Regions from separate parts of the Streptomyces sp. NPDC050535 genome, predicted to be linked through region 2. Evidence: riboswitches for the same ligand, from Rfam matches in the RefSeq annotation. Region 2 holds a riboswitch; the other holds the start of a gene.
What was found. A riboswitch is a leader RNA that binds a small molecule or an ion and turns the genes downstream of it on or off. The one in region 2 is predicted to bind cyclic di-AMP.
Positions count from the first base shown of each region.

Region 1: another riboswitch for cyclic di-AMP. It lies ahead of ACIBLC_RS31905 (LysM peptidoglycan-binding domain-containing protein); the one in region 2 lies ahead of ACIBLC_RS27220 (NlpC/P60 family protein).

Region 1 covers NZ_JBITHE010000018.1:157,071-164,736, reverse strand. Annotated here, with positions in the region: gene ACIBLC_RS31915 (peptide MFS transporter) at 1-424, shown strand, start outside; gene ACIBLC_RS31910 (CocE/NonD family hydrolase) at 443-2,440, shown strand; cyclic di-AMP (ydaO/yuaA leader) riboswitch at 2,800-2,951, shown strand; gene ACIBLC_RS31905 (LysM peptidoglycan-binding domain-containing protein) at 2,956-3,648, shown strand; gene ACIBLC_RS31900 (hypothetical protein) at 3,870-5,588, shown strand; gene ACIBLC_RS31895 (AAA family ATPase) at 5,691-6,965, shown strand; gene ACIBLC_RS31890 (VWA-like domain-containing protein) at 6,962-7,666, shown strand, end outside.
Region 2 covers NZ_JBITHE010000013.1:156,495-164,160, forward strand. Annotated here, with positions in the region: gene ACIBLC_RS27210 (peptidoglycan DD-metalloendopeptidase family protein) at 1-1,643, shown strand, start outside; gene pcrA (DNA helicase PcrA) at 1,837-4,332, opposite strand; cyclic di-AMP (ydaO/yuaA leader) riboswitch at 4,786-4,956, shown strand; gene ACIBLC_RS27220 (NlpC/P60 family protein) at 4,964-6,115, shown strand; gene ACIBLC_RS27225 (tellurite resistance/C4-dicarboxylate transporter family protein) at 6,261-7,214, shown strand; gene ACIBLC_RS27230 (hypothetical protein) at 7,192-7,545, opposite strand.

The DNA of each region.
Region 1 (7,666 bases), on a different contig from region 2:
CCGGATGGGCCACAACCAGCCGCACGCCTCCAACAAGATCGCGATCGGGGTCGTACTCGGCGGTCTGTCCTTCCTCCTGATCGTGCTGCCGACGAGCGGTCACAGCGGCGACGACTACCTGATGTCGGCCTGGTGGATCGTCGGCTCGTACCTGCTGCTGGGCCTCGGCGACGTGCTCCTCGAGACGTCCGGCATGTCCGCCACCACCAAGCTCGCCCCCGTCGCCTTCTCCAGCCAGACGATGTCCCTCTGGTTCCTGTCCCTCGCACTAGCCAACGGAATCCAGGCCCAGACCGTGAAGCTCTACGACGACGTGTCCAAGCCCGCCTACTTCGGCGTCAACGGCGCGATCGCGGTGGCCGCGGGCCTCGCCGTGATGGCACTCGCCCCCTGGCTGCGCCGCACGATGCACCCCGTCCACTGAAGCCACTGGGATCCCACCATGCGCATCCGTACGTCCTTCCCCTACGAGTCCGCTCACGAGGACGTCCTCATCCCCCTCCCGGACGGCACTCGCCTGTACGCCCGAGTCTGGCGCCCCCTGACCGACGAGCCCGTGCCGGCGCTCCTCGAATACCTCCCCTACCGCCTCACGGACTGGACCGCGCCGCGCGACTGGCAACGCCATCCCTGGTACGCCGGTCACGGCTACGCCTCCGTCCGCGTGGACGTCCGCGGCCACGGCAACTCGGAGGGCCTGCCTACGGACGAGTACTCGGAGGTGGAGCTGGCGGACGGGGTGGAGGTGGTCAACTGGCTTGCCTCCCAGCCCTGGTGCTCGGGCAAGGTGGGCATGTTCGGGATCTCCTGGGGCGGTTTCAACTCCCTCCAGATCGCGGCACTCGCGCCCGAGCCGCTCAAGGCGGTCGTCACCGTCTGCTCGACGGACGACCGCTACGACAACGACGTGCACTACATGGGCGGTTCCGTCCTCGCCGTCGACATGCACGCCTGGGCGGCCACCATGCTCGCCTTCGCCGCCCGCCCGCCGGACCCGGCGCACGTCGGCGAGGTGATGTGGCACGACATGTGGGCCGAGCGCCTGGAGGCGGTGGAGCCTCTCCTCCACACCTGGCTGTCGCACCAGACCCGGGACGCGTACTGGAAACACGGCAGCGTCTGCGAGGACTACGGCGCGATCCAGGCCGCCGTCCTGGCGGTCGGCGGCTGGCACGACCCCTACCGGGACACCGTGTTGCGCCTGGTCGAGAACCTGCCACCGGATCGCGTACGAGGCCTGATCGGCCCCTGGTCGCACCAGTACCCCGACAGGGGCCTGCCGCCAGGACCGGCGATCGGCTTCCTCCAGGAGACGCTGCGCTGGTGGGACCACTGGCTGCGCGACGGCGACACCGGCGTGATGTCCGAGCCACTGCTGCGCTCGTACGTCATGGACTCGCACCCTCCGGCCACCGTGTACGACGAACTGCCCGGCCGCTGGGTGGGCGATGAGGCCTGGCCGTCCCCCTCCGTGACACCGGTGTCGTACGAGCTCCAGGGCGCTCCGGTCCTGATCCGCTCGCCGCAGCACACCGGTGTGGACGCCGGCCGCTTCTTCCCCTTCGGGAACGACGCGGACCTGCCGCCGGACCAGCAGGAGGAGGACGGGCGCTCGGCCTGCTTCGAGTTCGAAGTGCCGGAGGAGACCTGGGTGTTGGGCAGGCCGAAGGTGCGGCTGCGGCTCACGTCGCACGCCGAACGCGGTCAAGTCGTCGCCCGGGTATGCGACGTTGCTCCGGACGGCTCCTCGACACTCGTCACCCGGGGCGCACTGAACCTGTCGGCGCGCCATGGCCGTGACCTGGTGGCCCCCTGGAAACCGGGCGCCACCGAGGACGTGGTCATCGAGCTGAACGGCATCGGCTACGCCTTCCCGCCCGGTCACCGGATCCGCCTCGCGATCTCCTCCGCGTACTGGCCCTGGATCTGGCCCCAGCCGGGCTCCGAGGCGGGTTTCACCCTCGATCCGGACGGCAGCGGTCTCGAACTCCCGCTGCGGGCAACGCGGTCGGCGTTCCCGATCGTCTTCGAGGATCCGGAGCAGTCCGAATCGCCGGCGGTGGTCGTACCGGCGACCCTGGACGAACCCCGGCCCGAACGCCTCGTCGTGCGGGACGTGGCCAAGGGCGAGTGGCGTCTCGAGGTCGATCCCCGCTACGGCGGCACCCGCGTCTATCCCGACGGCCTCGAATTCACCGAGGACGCACAGGAGACGTACACGATCAACGAGTCCGACCCGCTCTCCGCCCGCACCCGTTCGACCTGGTCGATCCGCCTGCACCGGCCGGACCTGCCGTGGGACGCGCGGGTCTCGACGACGTCCGAAATCTCCTGCGACGCCGAGGACTTCATCACCTCGAACGAGGTGATCTGCCGGGACGGGGACGAGGTGGTCTTCCACCGGACGTGGGAGAAGAGGATTCCGCGGACGGCTGGTTAGGGCGCGGGGGCAGGGGGCGCCCCCGGGGGGGCGATAGGACGAGGGCCGAGGGCGCGGCCCCTCCGGCGGACTGTCCGTCTTGTGAATAAATTGCCTGTGGTGCCGCTTTGTTCACGCTTGATGGCGTGAAATGGGTCACGTCCGGACAAGATCGACCCCTCGCCCCGCCACACAATTAGCCATTCGCAAAAGGTAAGTTGAGTTTCACATTCCGGCACAATCGGGCGATTCTCCCTGCCGTGCGCTGCGCTGAAAGCGATCTACACCGCCACATCGGGCCTTGTTCCGGACATGTGCTCTCGCATACGTTCACGTCGATCCAGGCGGAACGCCGAATCCTGCCGCCGCCCGGAAACCCAGCCATCCACACGCTCACGGCAGGAGCGGGGGACCCAGGTAAGCCGCCGATCCGGACGCCGGACCGGCTAGGGGTGAAGCCGCACCCACCCATGCGGCCGGGCAGCTCCCGCCCGAACCCGACAGCTCACCTCGCAGGCGCCGGAGAGGAATTCGTCATGCCCGCACGAGGCAAGCACCGCCGTCCCAGGACCAGCCACCTCACCCGCGGCATCGTCGCCGCGGGAACGGGCGCAGCCGCGCTCGCACTCCCCCTGGTGAGCGCGACCGGCGCGCACGCCGCCGTCCCCGACGTCAAGCTCGTCACGTACAAGGTCGTCTCGGGCGACACGCTGTCCAAGATCGCGCGAGAACACACGACGGACGGCACCTGGCAGACGCTCTACAAGGCCAACGCCGCGGTCATCGGCTCCGACCCGAAGGTGCTCCGCCCGGGCACCACGCTGACCGTGGGTACGAAGAACACGAAAACCACCCAGACAGCCACGAAGGCGGCGAACTCCGCGGCCTCCGCGACGTCCGCGACCTACACCGACGATCTCGACGGCTGGATCAAGGAATCCCTGGCCATCATGGCCGAGAAGGGGATCCCCGGCAGCTACGACGGCATCTACCGCAACATCATCCGCGAGTCCGCGGGCAACCCCGTCGCCATCAACAACTGGGACTCCAACGCCGCCGCAGGCACCCCCTCCAAGGGCCTCCTCCAGGTCATCGACCCGACCTTCACCGCCTACCACGTGGCCGGCACCTCCATGGACCCCTACGACCCGGTCGCGAACATCACGGCGGCCTGCAACTACGCCGCGGCGAAGTACGGGTCGATCGACAACGTCAATGGGGCTTACTGAGGGGGTAGTTGAGGTGGGTGGCCGCGGCGGGTCCCGGTGGTCCGGGGTCCGGCGGTCCTGGGGGTCCCGGCGGTCCAGGGGTTCCAACGGCCCCGGGGGTCCCGGCTGACTCTGCTGTCGAAATTCACGTGCCGAGTCGCGGGCGGGGGCGTTACGCTCCCCGCGATGATGACTCAATCCGCTCGTAGATCGGAGGTCCCATTCGCGCAAGGTGAGTGCTGATGCTCACTCAGAACGCGAATGGGGACTCCCGCTTTTCCTTCTGGCCGCGCGTGCGCGAGTTCGCCGTGCCGCCCTCGATGATCGAGACCGCGACCGCCCGCCGCCGTGCCGGGGACTGGGCCGGGGCGTGTGCCGCCGCGGGCATCGACGTCGACCTCAGTCCGCGTTCCGTGGCGCGCAGCCATGGTCGCGACCTCGCTGCCCGGATCCGGGCCGATCTCCGCCATCTGGCTCCCGACCTGCTGCGCTGGCATCTGCCGAGGGTCGCTCCCGACGGGCTGTTGCGGCCGGGGCTGACCATCGCACTGGCCCGGTACGAGTCCGAGCCCAACCCCGATTCCGTCTCCGACGGCGCTGAGCGCGGTGCGGAGCATCCCGTGTACCTCGTGGTCCGGACTCCGCCGGCCTGGGCGGACTCCGGCCAGCGGATCAGCCTCGCGCTGTGGGGCGGGCCCCGCTTCGAGCCCGACGTGGCCCGGCATCCGCATCCCCACCTCCGTCCCAACCGACGGTTCCGCCTCGACCTGCACCGGCATCTGTGGGATGCGCGCAGGAGCGATGAGCTGGGGGTGCGGTCCGGGGCCGGTCGGTTGTCCGACGCTCCGGTGGATCCGGGCCCGGGTTCGGAGCCGGCTCCGGATCTGCCGGGGATGGTCGGGGTGGTGGCACAGGGGCGCCCGTGTGCCGTTGACCGGTGGGCCGCCGAGGCCGGGATTCTGCTTCGCGCCGAGGGGCGCGCGAGTGGTACCGGTGCGGTCTCCGTTCGGCTCGGGGCCCGGCGTCGGTTGGTGCTGGAGCCGGTCCCGGACGCGAGCGGGGACCGGGATGCCCCCGGGGGACCCGCCATACGGATCTCCGCGGCGCCGAAGGACGGGAGCGACTCCGCACTGCCGGTGCTGCCCGACGCGGCGACCTGGGTGTTGCCCGACCTTGAACTGATCCGGACAGGTGCGGTCGAGCTTGACCGACTGCATCCGCTGGTCGCGTCGGCGTTGAGGCCGGAGGAGTCGTGGACGGGGGTGCGCTCCGTTCCGGCACCGGGTCTGGGTCCGACCGCGAGTCTGGGCCCGGGTTCGGGTCCGGGTTCGGCTTCGGGTTCGGCTCCGGGTCCGGGTCCGGGTCCGGGTCCGGCTCCGGGTCCGAGTCCGAGTCCGGGTTCGGGTTCGGGTTCGGCCTCGGGTCCGGGTCCGGGTTCGGCCTCTGGCCAGGGCGTGACCCCTGGCCAAGGCTCGGCCCCCGGCCAAGGCGCGGCCTCCGCCCCGACCCCCGCCGCAGGGCAACCGTGGCTCGTGGAGTGCCGAGGGTCCACGCATCGGATCGGGCTGGTCAACGGGGTACTGGCGGCGATGGACCACGACCCCACCGAGATCCGTCGCGAGGAATTGCTGGTCGAACTGACCGGCACCCCGCTTCCCTGCCTGCGGGCCATCGACGAGGCGCACCGCCGTCCGGACTGTCTCGTCGGCGTCCGTGAACGCCTGATCCATGGCGACATCAAGGGCGCGCTGGCCGTCGTGGAGGGCCTGTTGGGCCCCGACGCGGTACTACGCGGCGGCGCGCTACGTGACGAGTTGGAGGCGGCGGCGGCCCGGCGGATCACGTACGGGCTGTTCAGGGCGGGCCTGATCGAACCCGGCCCCGGCCGCCTCCACTTCCACCCGGACTGTCACCGGCCACGTGAACGCCGTACCCATTCGCACCACGCGGTCTCCGGCTGACCTGCGCCCTCACCCATCGGATCCTTCGGTCCCTCGACCTCTGGCCGACCGCCGCTCCCCCGCTACAAACCCACCCCGCTACGAACCAAAAGGTGATCACACATGCCCACACGCACCCCGTTCTCCGCTGCTGTCGACGAGCTCCTCTTCGACCCGACCCCCGTCTCCCAACTCGACGTAGCCGGCGAGCTGCTGACCTTGTTGCGCGACGCCGACACCGAACCGCGCCCCGACATCCAACTGGAGGCCCTGACACTGGCCGTGGCCGCCGACCTGCCCGTACTCCTGTGGGGCGAGCCGGGGATCGGCAAGACCGCGGCGCTGACGCAGTTGGCCGTGGCGCTGGACCTGCCGCTGACCACGGTGATCGCCAGCGTGCACGAGCCGTCCGACTTCTCGGGGCTGCCCATCGTCGGCGACGACCCCGCGGAGCAGGGTGTCCCGATGGCCCCGCCGGACTGGGCGGTCCGCCTCGTACGGGCCGGCCAGGGACTGCTGTTCCTGGACGAGTTGTCCACCGCGCCGCCCGCCGTTCAGGCCGCGCTGCTCCGCCTCGTGCTGGAGCGGCGCATCGGTTCGCTTCAACTCCCGCCCGGGGTAAGGATCGTGGCCGCCGCCAACCCGCGTTCCTCGGCGGCCGACGGCTGGGAACTGAGCCCGCCGCTGGCCAACCGGTTCGTCCATCTCCACTGGACCCACGACCACGACGTGGTCGTACGCGGTCTCGGCGGGACCTGGCCACGGGCGACGCTGCCACGGCTCGACGCGGAGAAGCTGCCGGAGGCCGTACGGTTCGCCCGCCGCGCGGTGTGCGAACTCCTCGCCGCCCGCCCCACCCTCGTACACCGGTTGCCCAGCAACGAGACCCGCCGGGGTGGCCCCTGGCCGTCGCCCCGAAGCTGGGAGATGACTCTGTTCCTGATCGCTTTCGCGACCGCGGCGGACTCCTCCCGGGAGGTGCTCTCCCTGCTGGTCAGGGGCACCGTCGGGGACGGGCCGGGGCTCGAACTGCTGGCGAGCCTGGACCGGTTGGACCTGCCCGACCCCGAGGTGCTGCTCGCCGACCCGGCGGCCGCGGAGCTGCCCGAGCGGGGAGATCTACGTCAGGCGGTACTCGACGGTGTGGTCGCGGCGGTCCGCAAACGCCCCGAGAGGTCCCGCTGGGACGCGGCGTGGGCGCTCCTGGTCCGGGCGCTGGAAACCGGAGCCCCCGACCTGGTGGTCGTCCCGGCGACGACACTCGCCACGCTGCGCCGGGACGACTGGGACGTTCCCGCGTCGATCGAGAAGCTCGCCGGAGCGGTCACCCTGTCCAGGCGGGCGGACCAGTCGGTGTCCCGGGCCGCCGCGCTCACCACGAAGGCGGGCCGCCGATGACCGCGGGTAGCCCGGAGACACCGGAAGCACCGGGGGCACCGAAGACGCTGGACCTCGACAAGCTCTTCGCCGCCCGGATGCACGCCGCCCGGGTCCGGCCCTACCTGGCGACGGCGCTGTTCGCCCTGCACACGGTGGAGTCGCGGACCGTGCCGACGATGGCCGTCGACCGGTACTGGCGGTGCTATGTCTCGCCGGCGTTCGTGGACCGGATGCCGGTGGAGGACCTCGCCGGTGTGTGGGTGCACGAGGTGTCGCACCTGCTGCGTGACCACCATGGGCGCAGTGACCGGGTCGCGAAGGAGCGCGGGCTGACCGGCCCGGGAGAACGGCTGCGGATGAACATCGCCGCCGACTGCGAGATCAACGACGACGTGTTCGGCGACGGGCTGGTCCGGCCCCAAGGAGCCGTCCAGCCGGTGTCGTTGGGACTGTCCGAGGGTGAGCTCATGGAGGACTACCTGCGCCGGTTCAGTCTCGGGCCGCTCACCCAGAACCTGGTCTGGCTGGACTGCGGCAGCGGCGCCGACGGACTGGACCGTGAGTGGGAACTCGGACCGGACGGCGCGCACGGCCTCAGCCCGCAGGAACGTGACCTGGTCCGGTTCCGGGTGGCGCAGGGCATCACCGCCCGCCCGGGAAGCACCCCGCGGGGGTGGAAACGGTGGGCGGAGGAGGCGTTCCACCCGCCGCAGCCATGG
Region 2 (7,666 bases):
ACCGTCCTCCGTCGGGGGTAGCAACTGCCCCGGCCCCGGCCTCCGATGCCGCCTCGACGCACTACGCGTCCCACGGTGGGCAAGAAGCCCAGTACGGCGACTTCACCACGTTTGACGGTTACCCCGCCACCGGTTTTGAAACGGGTGCCAACACCCCGTATGCGACCGGAAACTTCGAAACACCGGCCTTCGACGCCTCGGCTTTCGAGACGACGAGCTTCGCGACCGACCCCCTCTTCGGCGACATGTCGGGCAACGGCTCGGGATCGTACGACGCCACGCAGTGGAACACCGGCGGCCACCAGGCCCCGGACACGGGTGGCCACCAGACGCTGAACTACGACCCGTACGCGGCGCAGCACCAAGCGGCCTACGACACCGGCAGTTACGAAACGACCGCGTGGGCCGCCGGTTACCAACAGCTCAGCGACCTGCCCGCGCAGCATCCGAACCCGGACGCCACGGGCCAGTGGGACGCGAACGCCTGGCTCCACCCCGAGCAGCAGGCCGACCAGACCCAGCAGTGGAGCGCGCCCACCCAGGACACGGGCGCGTACGACGCCACACAGTGGAACACCGGCGGCGGCCAGGACGCGTACGAACACGAACAGCCGCAGCCCGAGGCCCACGAGCCTCAGCATCAGGCTGGTCCCGAGTCCTATGAGCATCAGCATCAGGCCGGCCCCGAGGGATACGAGCGGCAGCAGCCCGCTCCTGAACCTCTCGACCAGCAGGCGACCGCGACCTTCGAGCAGAGCTCGTACGAGCAACCGGCCGCCGCGGAGGACGAGTTCGAGACCCCGGCCGACAGGCAGGACTCGGACGACGAGCACGAGGCACCGCTGCTGCTCGAGGGCATGGAGGAAGTGACGCCGGTCCCGCGCTCCGCGTCGAGGTCCGCCGGCCGCTCCCGTCGCCGCAGCCCGGCGAAGCGTTCCGCGCTGCTGACCGTGGCCGTTCCCTCGGTCTGCGTGATGGGCGTCACGGGGATCGCCGCCGCCTCGGTGGTCAGTGTCGGCGGGGACGAGACCAAGAACACGACGGCCAGCGCGCCGGACGCGGTCGCGGTGCAGCCGTCCGCCGCGAACAACAAACTGGACACCCAGCTGGCGAGTCTCTCCGCGGGCGCCGACGACTTCGCCGACCGGGCCAGCCGCACGCAGGAACGTATCGACCTCAAGGCCCAGCAAGAGGCCCAGCGGAAGAAGGCGGCGGAGGCGGCCGCGACCAAGGAGCGTTTGCGCCCGAAGTTCGCGCTGCCGGTGGCGCAGAGGGGGCTGAGCGCCTACTTCGGCCAGGCCGGCGTCAACTGGATGTCCATCCACACGGGCATCGACTTCCCGGTGTCGTACGGCACGACGGTGATGGCCGCGACCGACGGGACCGTCCGGACGCAGTGGAACAGCGCGTACGGCAACATGATGATCGTGACCGCGATGGACGGCACGGAGACGTGGTACTGCCACCTCTCCAGCTATCAGGTCGCGTCCGGCACGACTGTGAAGGCCGGCGACGCGATCGCGAACTCCGGGAACTCCGGGAACTCCACCGGCCCACACCTGCACTTCGAGGTCCGCCCGGCAGGCGGCTCGGCGATCGACCCGCTGGCGTGGCTGCGCAGCCACGACCTGGACCCGACGTAACCACCGGATCCCCGCCCGGCCCCGATCACCACAGCATCCGCGTCCGACCCCTGCGCGCAGATCGTCACCACCGGATCCCGCCCGGCCCCGACCGCCGCACGCAACCACCAGGCCCACCCGGACCCGGCACGCAAAAACGTCACCGCCGGGCCCCGCCTGCGTACCTCCTGCCTATCTCCCGCGCACCGCGCACCTACAGCTTCTCCACCGGCGCATACCGCAGCAGCAATCGCTTCGGCTTCGGCTCCCCGAAGTCGACCGTCGCCTCGGCGTTCGCGCCCGTTCCCTTCACATCGACGACCGTGCCCAGGCCGAACTGGTCGTGCGTGACCCGGTCGCCGACGGCCAGCGACACCACCGGCTTCTCCGCGATGCCGCGCCGCGTCGCGAACCCGGAGGCGCCCGAGGCCGCGGACCGCGAGCGGGAGGACGAGAGTGACGACGACAGCGAAGCCGCCACGCCCGAGACGGGGGTCGAGGAGGCGGGACCCATCGAGCCCGTGCGCTTCCACTCCAGGTGCGCGTCCGGGATCTCCTCCAGGAAGCGGGACGGCGGGTTGTACGAGGGCTGCCCCCACGCACTGCGCATGGACGACCGTGTCAGGTACAGCCGTTCACGCGCGCGCGTGATGCCGACGTACGCGAGGCGCCGCTCCTCCTCCAGCTCCTTGACCTGTCCCAGCGCGCGCATGTGCGGGAAGACGCCGTCCTCCATGCCGGTCAGGAACACCACAGGGAACTCAAGGCCCTTGGCGGTGTGCAGGGTCATGAGGGTGATGACGCCGTTGCCGTCCTCCTCGTCGGGGATCTGGTCGGAGTCGGCGACGAGCGCGACCCGCTCCAGGAAGGCGGCGAGCCCGGCCGGCGTCTCACCCTCGCCGGTCTCCTGCTCGAACTCCAGGGCCACGGCGGCGAGTTCCTGGAGGTTCTCGATCCGGGTCTCGTCCTGCGGGTCGGTGGACGCCTGCAACTCCGCGAGATAGCCGGTGCGTTCGAGTACCGCCTCCAGGACGGTGGCCGGGCCCGCGCCCGACTCCACGATCGTCCGCAGGTCCTCCATCAGCGTGTTGAACCGCTTGACGGCGTTCGTGGAGCGGGCCGCCATGCCGTAGGCCTCGTCCACCCGTCGCAGGGCCTGCGGGAAGCTGATCTTCTCGCGCTGCGAGAGCGCGTCGATCATCGCCTCGGCGCGGTCGCCGATGCCGCGCTTGGGGACGTTGAGAATCCGGCGCATGGGAACGGAGTCCTCCGGGTTGGACAGCACCCGCAGGTACGCGAGGACGTCCCGGACCTCCTTGCGCTCGTAGAAGCGGACGCCGCCGACGACCTTGTAGGGCAGGCCGACGCGGATGAAGACCTCTTCGAAGACACGGGACTGCGCGTTCGTACGGTAGAAGACCGCGACGTCGCCCGCCTTGGCGTCGCCCGCGTCGGTGAGACGGTCTATCTCGTCGGCGACGAACTGGGCCTCGTCGTGCTCGGTGTCGGCGACGTAGCCGGTGATGCTGGAACCCGCGCCCGCGTTCGTCCACAGGTTCTTGGGGCGGCGGGATTCGTTGCGCTCGATGACCGCGTTGGCGGCGCTGAGGATCGTCTGGGTGGAGCGGTAGTTCTGCTCCAGGAGGATCGTCGTCGCGTTCGGGTAGTCCTCCTCGAACTGGAGGATGTTGCGGATCGTCGCGCCGCGGAAGGCGTAGATCGACTGGTCGGCGTCGCCCACCACGCACAGCTCGGCGGGCGGCAGGTCGTGCTCGCTGGGCGGGATGTCCACCGGGTGCTCGGAGGTGCCGACGAGTTCGCGCACGAGGGCGTACTGCGCGTGGTTGGTGTCCTGGTACTCGTCGACGAGAACGTGCCGGAAGCGGCGGCGGTAGTGCTCGGCGACGTCCGGGAAGGCGCGGAGCAGGTTGACCGTGGTCATGATCAGGTCGTCGAAGTCGAGCGCGTTGGCCTCGCGCAGCCGCGACTGGTACATCGCGTAGGCCTGGGCGAGGGTCTTCTCGAAACCGTCGGCGGCCTGGGCGGCGAAGTCCTCCTCGTCGATCAGCTCGTTCTTCAGGTTCGAGATCTTGGCGCTGAAGGACTTCGGCGGGAAGCGCTTCGGGTCGAGGTCCAGGTCACGGCAGACCAGCGCCATCAGCCGCTTGCTGTCGGCGGCGTCGTAGATCGAGAACGAGGACGTGAAGCCGAGCCTCTTGCTCTCACGGCGCAGAATCCGTACGCACGCGCTGTGGAAGGTCATCACCCACATCGCGTTGGCGCGCGGGCCGACGAGCTGCTCGACGCGCTCCTTCATCTCGCCCGCGGCCTTGTTCGTGAAGGTGATCGCGAGGATCTGGCCGGGGTGGACCTGGCGCTCGCCCAGCAGGTACGCGATCCGGTGCGTGAGCACGCGGGTCTTGCCGGAGCCCGCGCCGGCCACGATGAGCAGCGGGGCGCCGGAGTGCGTCACGGCCGACCGCTGGTTCTCGTTCAGCCCGTCCAGGAGCGCGGCCGGGTCCACGGCGGGGCGCGGGGCACCGTCGCGGTAATACGCGTCGCGGCTCGGCGGCACGTCGAAGCGGCCGCCGAACAGGTCGTCCGGAAGCTGCTCGGCCGTCCCGTCCTCGGGCGGCGGCGAGGGCTCTTCCTCGTGGGCCCCGGAGGGCTTGAGGTCCGCCAGGAAGCTGTCATCAAAGAGGCTGCTCATCGCTCTCCGAGTCTAGGCGGCCCCACTGACAGCCCGCCGCCACCCCGAGAAGTCCGCGGCGGTAATAGCGCCATACCGGCTTCTCGGCGGCCGACGATCTTCCCGCCTCGATGCCGCTTCGATGCCAAGGAGCTTCCGGAACCGGCCGTCCGACACCTCCATACCCTCCAGAACCGCACCGTCACGGTCAGCAACCGGACAGATCGAGGCGCGCCGGGACGCCTCCGAGGCGTACCAGCGAGCCCCCAAACCTTCCGGCGTACGGGCGCACGGCAGCACCCGCAGGACAACTCCCCTGATACCCCTCCGGATTGACCACGAAAACCGAACCACATGACTAAGGTCACGAAAACGTATCGGGCATTTCGAACATCAACCTTCACAGGAGCCACACGAGTTGGTTAGCGTTCTGATCAGGCCGCCCGACCCCCACCGGCGAACGTCGCCGGGCCGTGGCGGCCTCCGCTGAGTTCGGCACGCCTTCGCGGCGCCCGGAATCGGGGACCCACCGAACTTGGGGTGAATCGGTCCAACTGCCTTGTCGGGCAGGACCGTAGGGCAACCCTTCCGAACCACCCGCCCGAACCCGACAGCTAACCCGGTAGGCGGATGATGGAAGGAGTCGCCTCCCTTGGCGTCGCAACGCAAATGGTTCTCGGGTTCGCGCGTGGCGGGTACGGCCCCCGCTCTCGCCACAGCGGCCCTCACCTCCGTCGCCCTGCTCTCCCAGACGGCGGCCGCCGCGCCGTCGGCCGAGCCGAAGCCCAGCCTCGAAGAGGTCGAGAAGAAGGTCGACGACCTCTACCGGCAGGCGGAGTCGGCCACCGACAAGTACAACGCGGTCAAGGAGAAGACCTCCAAGCAGCGCAAGAAGGTCGACACCCTTCTCGACGACGTCGCCCAGCGCACGGAGAAGCTCAACACCGCGCGTGAGGAGCTGGGTTCGTACGCCGCGGCGCAGTACCGCACCGGGGCCGCCGCTCCCGACACCGCCTCCCTCCTGCTGGCCGACAACCCGCAGGACTACTTCGACCAGACCCAGCTGATGGACCGTCTGACCACCCGCCAGAAGGCGACCGTCGACGACTACGTCACGGATCAGGCCGCCGCCACCGAGAAGCGCGCGGAGGCCACCCAGGGCCTGGAGACGCTGTCCACGTCGCAGGACGCCCTCAAGGCGTCCAAGACCGACGTCCAGCAGAAGCTCGCCAAGGCGCGCGAGCTGCTCTCGCGGCTGACCGCCGAGGAGAAGGCGCGGCTCGCGGCGAAGGAGGAGGAGCAGCGCAAGGAGGCCGAGCGCAAGGCGGCTGAGCTGGCGCAGCAGCAGGCGGCCGCCGAAGCCGCGGCGAAGGCGGCCCAGGAGTCGTCGTCGAGCGCGACGACGGGCACCTCGGGCTCGGCGCCCGCGGGCGACGCCTCGTACGCGACGAAGGCGGCCAAGGCCATCGCCTTCGCCCGCGCCCAGGTCGGCAAGCCGTACGTCTGGGGTGCGACCGGCCCCGGTTCGTACGACTGCTCGGGCCTCACCCAGGCCGCCTGGAAGGCCGCCGGTGTCACCCTCCCGCGTGTCACCTACGAGCAGGTGAACGCCGGCACGACCGTCTCCGTCTCCGACGCACAGCCCGGTGACCTGGTCTTCTTCTACGGCGACATCAGCCACGTCGGCCTCTACATCGGCAACGGCATGATGATCCACGCCCCGAAGCCGGGTGCGTACGTCCGCGAGGAGTCGATCTTCTACGACGGTGAGTCGGCCATCTACAGCGTCGTACGGCCCGCATAACAGCGCACCGCCCTCGCGACACCTTCCGCGGGGCACGCGCGCGTGGAGCACGTCTTCGTACTCCACGCGCGCGTGCCCCGCGTTTTCGTGCCCCACGCGCGCGTGGCCCGCGGGCAACCCGTCCGAAGATCCTTAGCATCGGGCCATGCCAGCCATCTCCCAGCTCCGCGCCTGGTGGGCCGAGCGTCCGCCGGCCGCCGGTGCCGCCGTCATGGCGACCGGCATCATCTCGGTCGGCCTGCATCTGACCGGCTACGAGACGCTGTCCCGGGTCGCACTGGTCCTGGCGTCCGTCGCCTGGCTCGCGCTCGCCGCGGACTTCGCCGTAAGGCTGGTGCGGGAGCGCACGCGCTGGGCGACGGAGGCGGGCACACCGCCCGGGCTCACCGCCGTCGCGGCGACCACCGTCCTCGGCACGCGGCTGTCGCTGCTGGGGTGGCAGGAGCTCGCCGAGGCCCTGCTGGCGCTGTCGGCCGTGCTGTGGCCGGTGCTGCTCTTCCTCGTCGTACGGCACTGGAGCCGCCGTATGCCGGGCGGGGTGTTCCTCGTGTGCGTGGCCACCCAGGGGCTGTCGGTGCTGGGTGCCACGCTCGCCGCGGCCGTGGGCGCGGACTGGCTCGCGCATGCCGCACTGGTGCTGTTCTGGCTCGGAATCGTGCTCTACGGGGTGTCGTTCACGCACTTCGACATCAGGGAGGTGGTCACGGGCGCCGGGGACCACTGGGTCGCGGGCGGCGCGCTCGCCATCTCGGCGCTGGCCGGGGCCAAACTCGTCGCGGCGCACAACGCCGACGCGTTCCTGTGGAACGGCGACGACAACGGCGTCCTGCGCGCCGCCACCACCGCGCTGCTCGTCCTCGACCTCGCCTGGTGCTGCGTCCTGGCCGCCGCGGAGCTGGCCCGGCCGCGCCCTCGCTACGACGTGCGGCGCTGGGCGACCGTGTTCCCGCTGGGGATGACGGCGGCGGCGACCCTGTCGGTCTCGGCCGCCCTCGGCGTCTCGTGGCTCAAGGGGCTGGGAGAGGTACTGCTGTGGATCGCGGTGGCCGTCTGGCTGGTGGTGGCGGCCGGGGCCGTCAGGTCCACAGCACCGCGATGAAGATGTTCGCCGTCGTCAGCAGCCCGACGAGCCCGAAGAGCCCCTTCTCCACCTTCTCGTCGTCACGCTTCACGTAGACGAGCCCCAGGATCACGATCAGCAGCGCCAGCTTCACGCCGATCTTGATGTTGTCGACCGGCTGATCGTCCGCCTGGTTGAGGCCGACCAGGACGACACCCGTGACCAGCATGGTCAGCGCGCCGTGCAGCATCACGGGGACGAAACGGGCCGTGCCCCGGCCCATCGCCTTGAGCTGGGTGAGGAAGCCGCCGAGGAGCGAGGCGATGCCGATGATGTGCAGTCCGACGAAGAGATGGATGAGTACGTCCATGAGGCCGGAGCCTATTCCCGCACTCCGGTCCCTCTGGTCACCGGCCCACCTCAAGTAACCCATAGCACCGGCGTACACCTGGGTGCCCAGGATTCGCCGCATCGGTCATCACACAATGTGA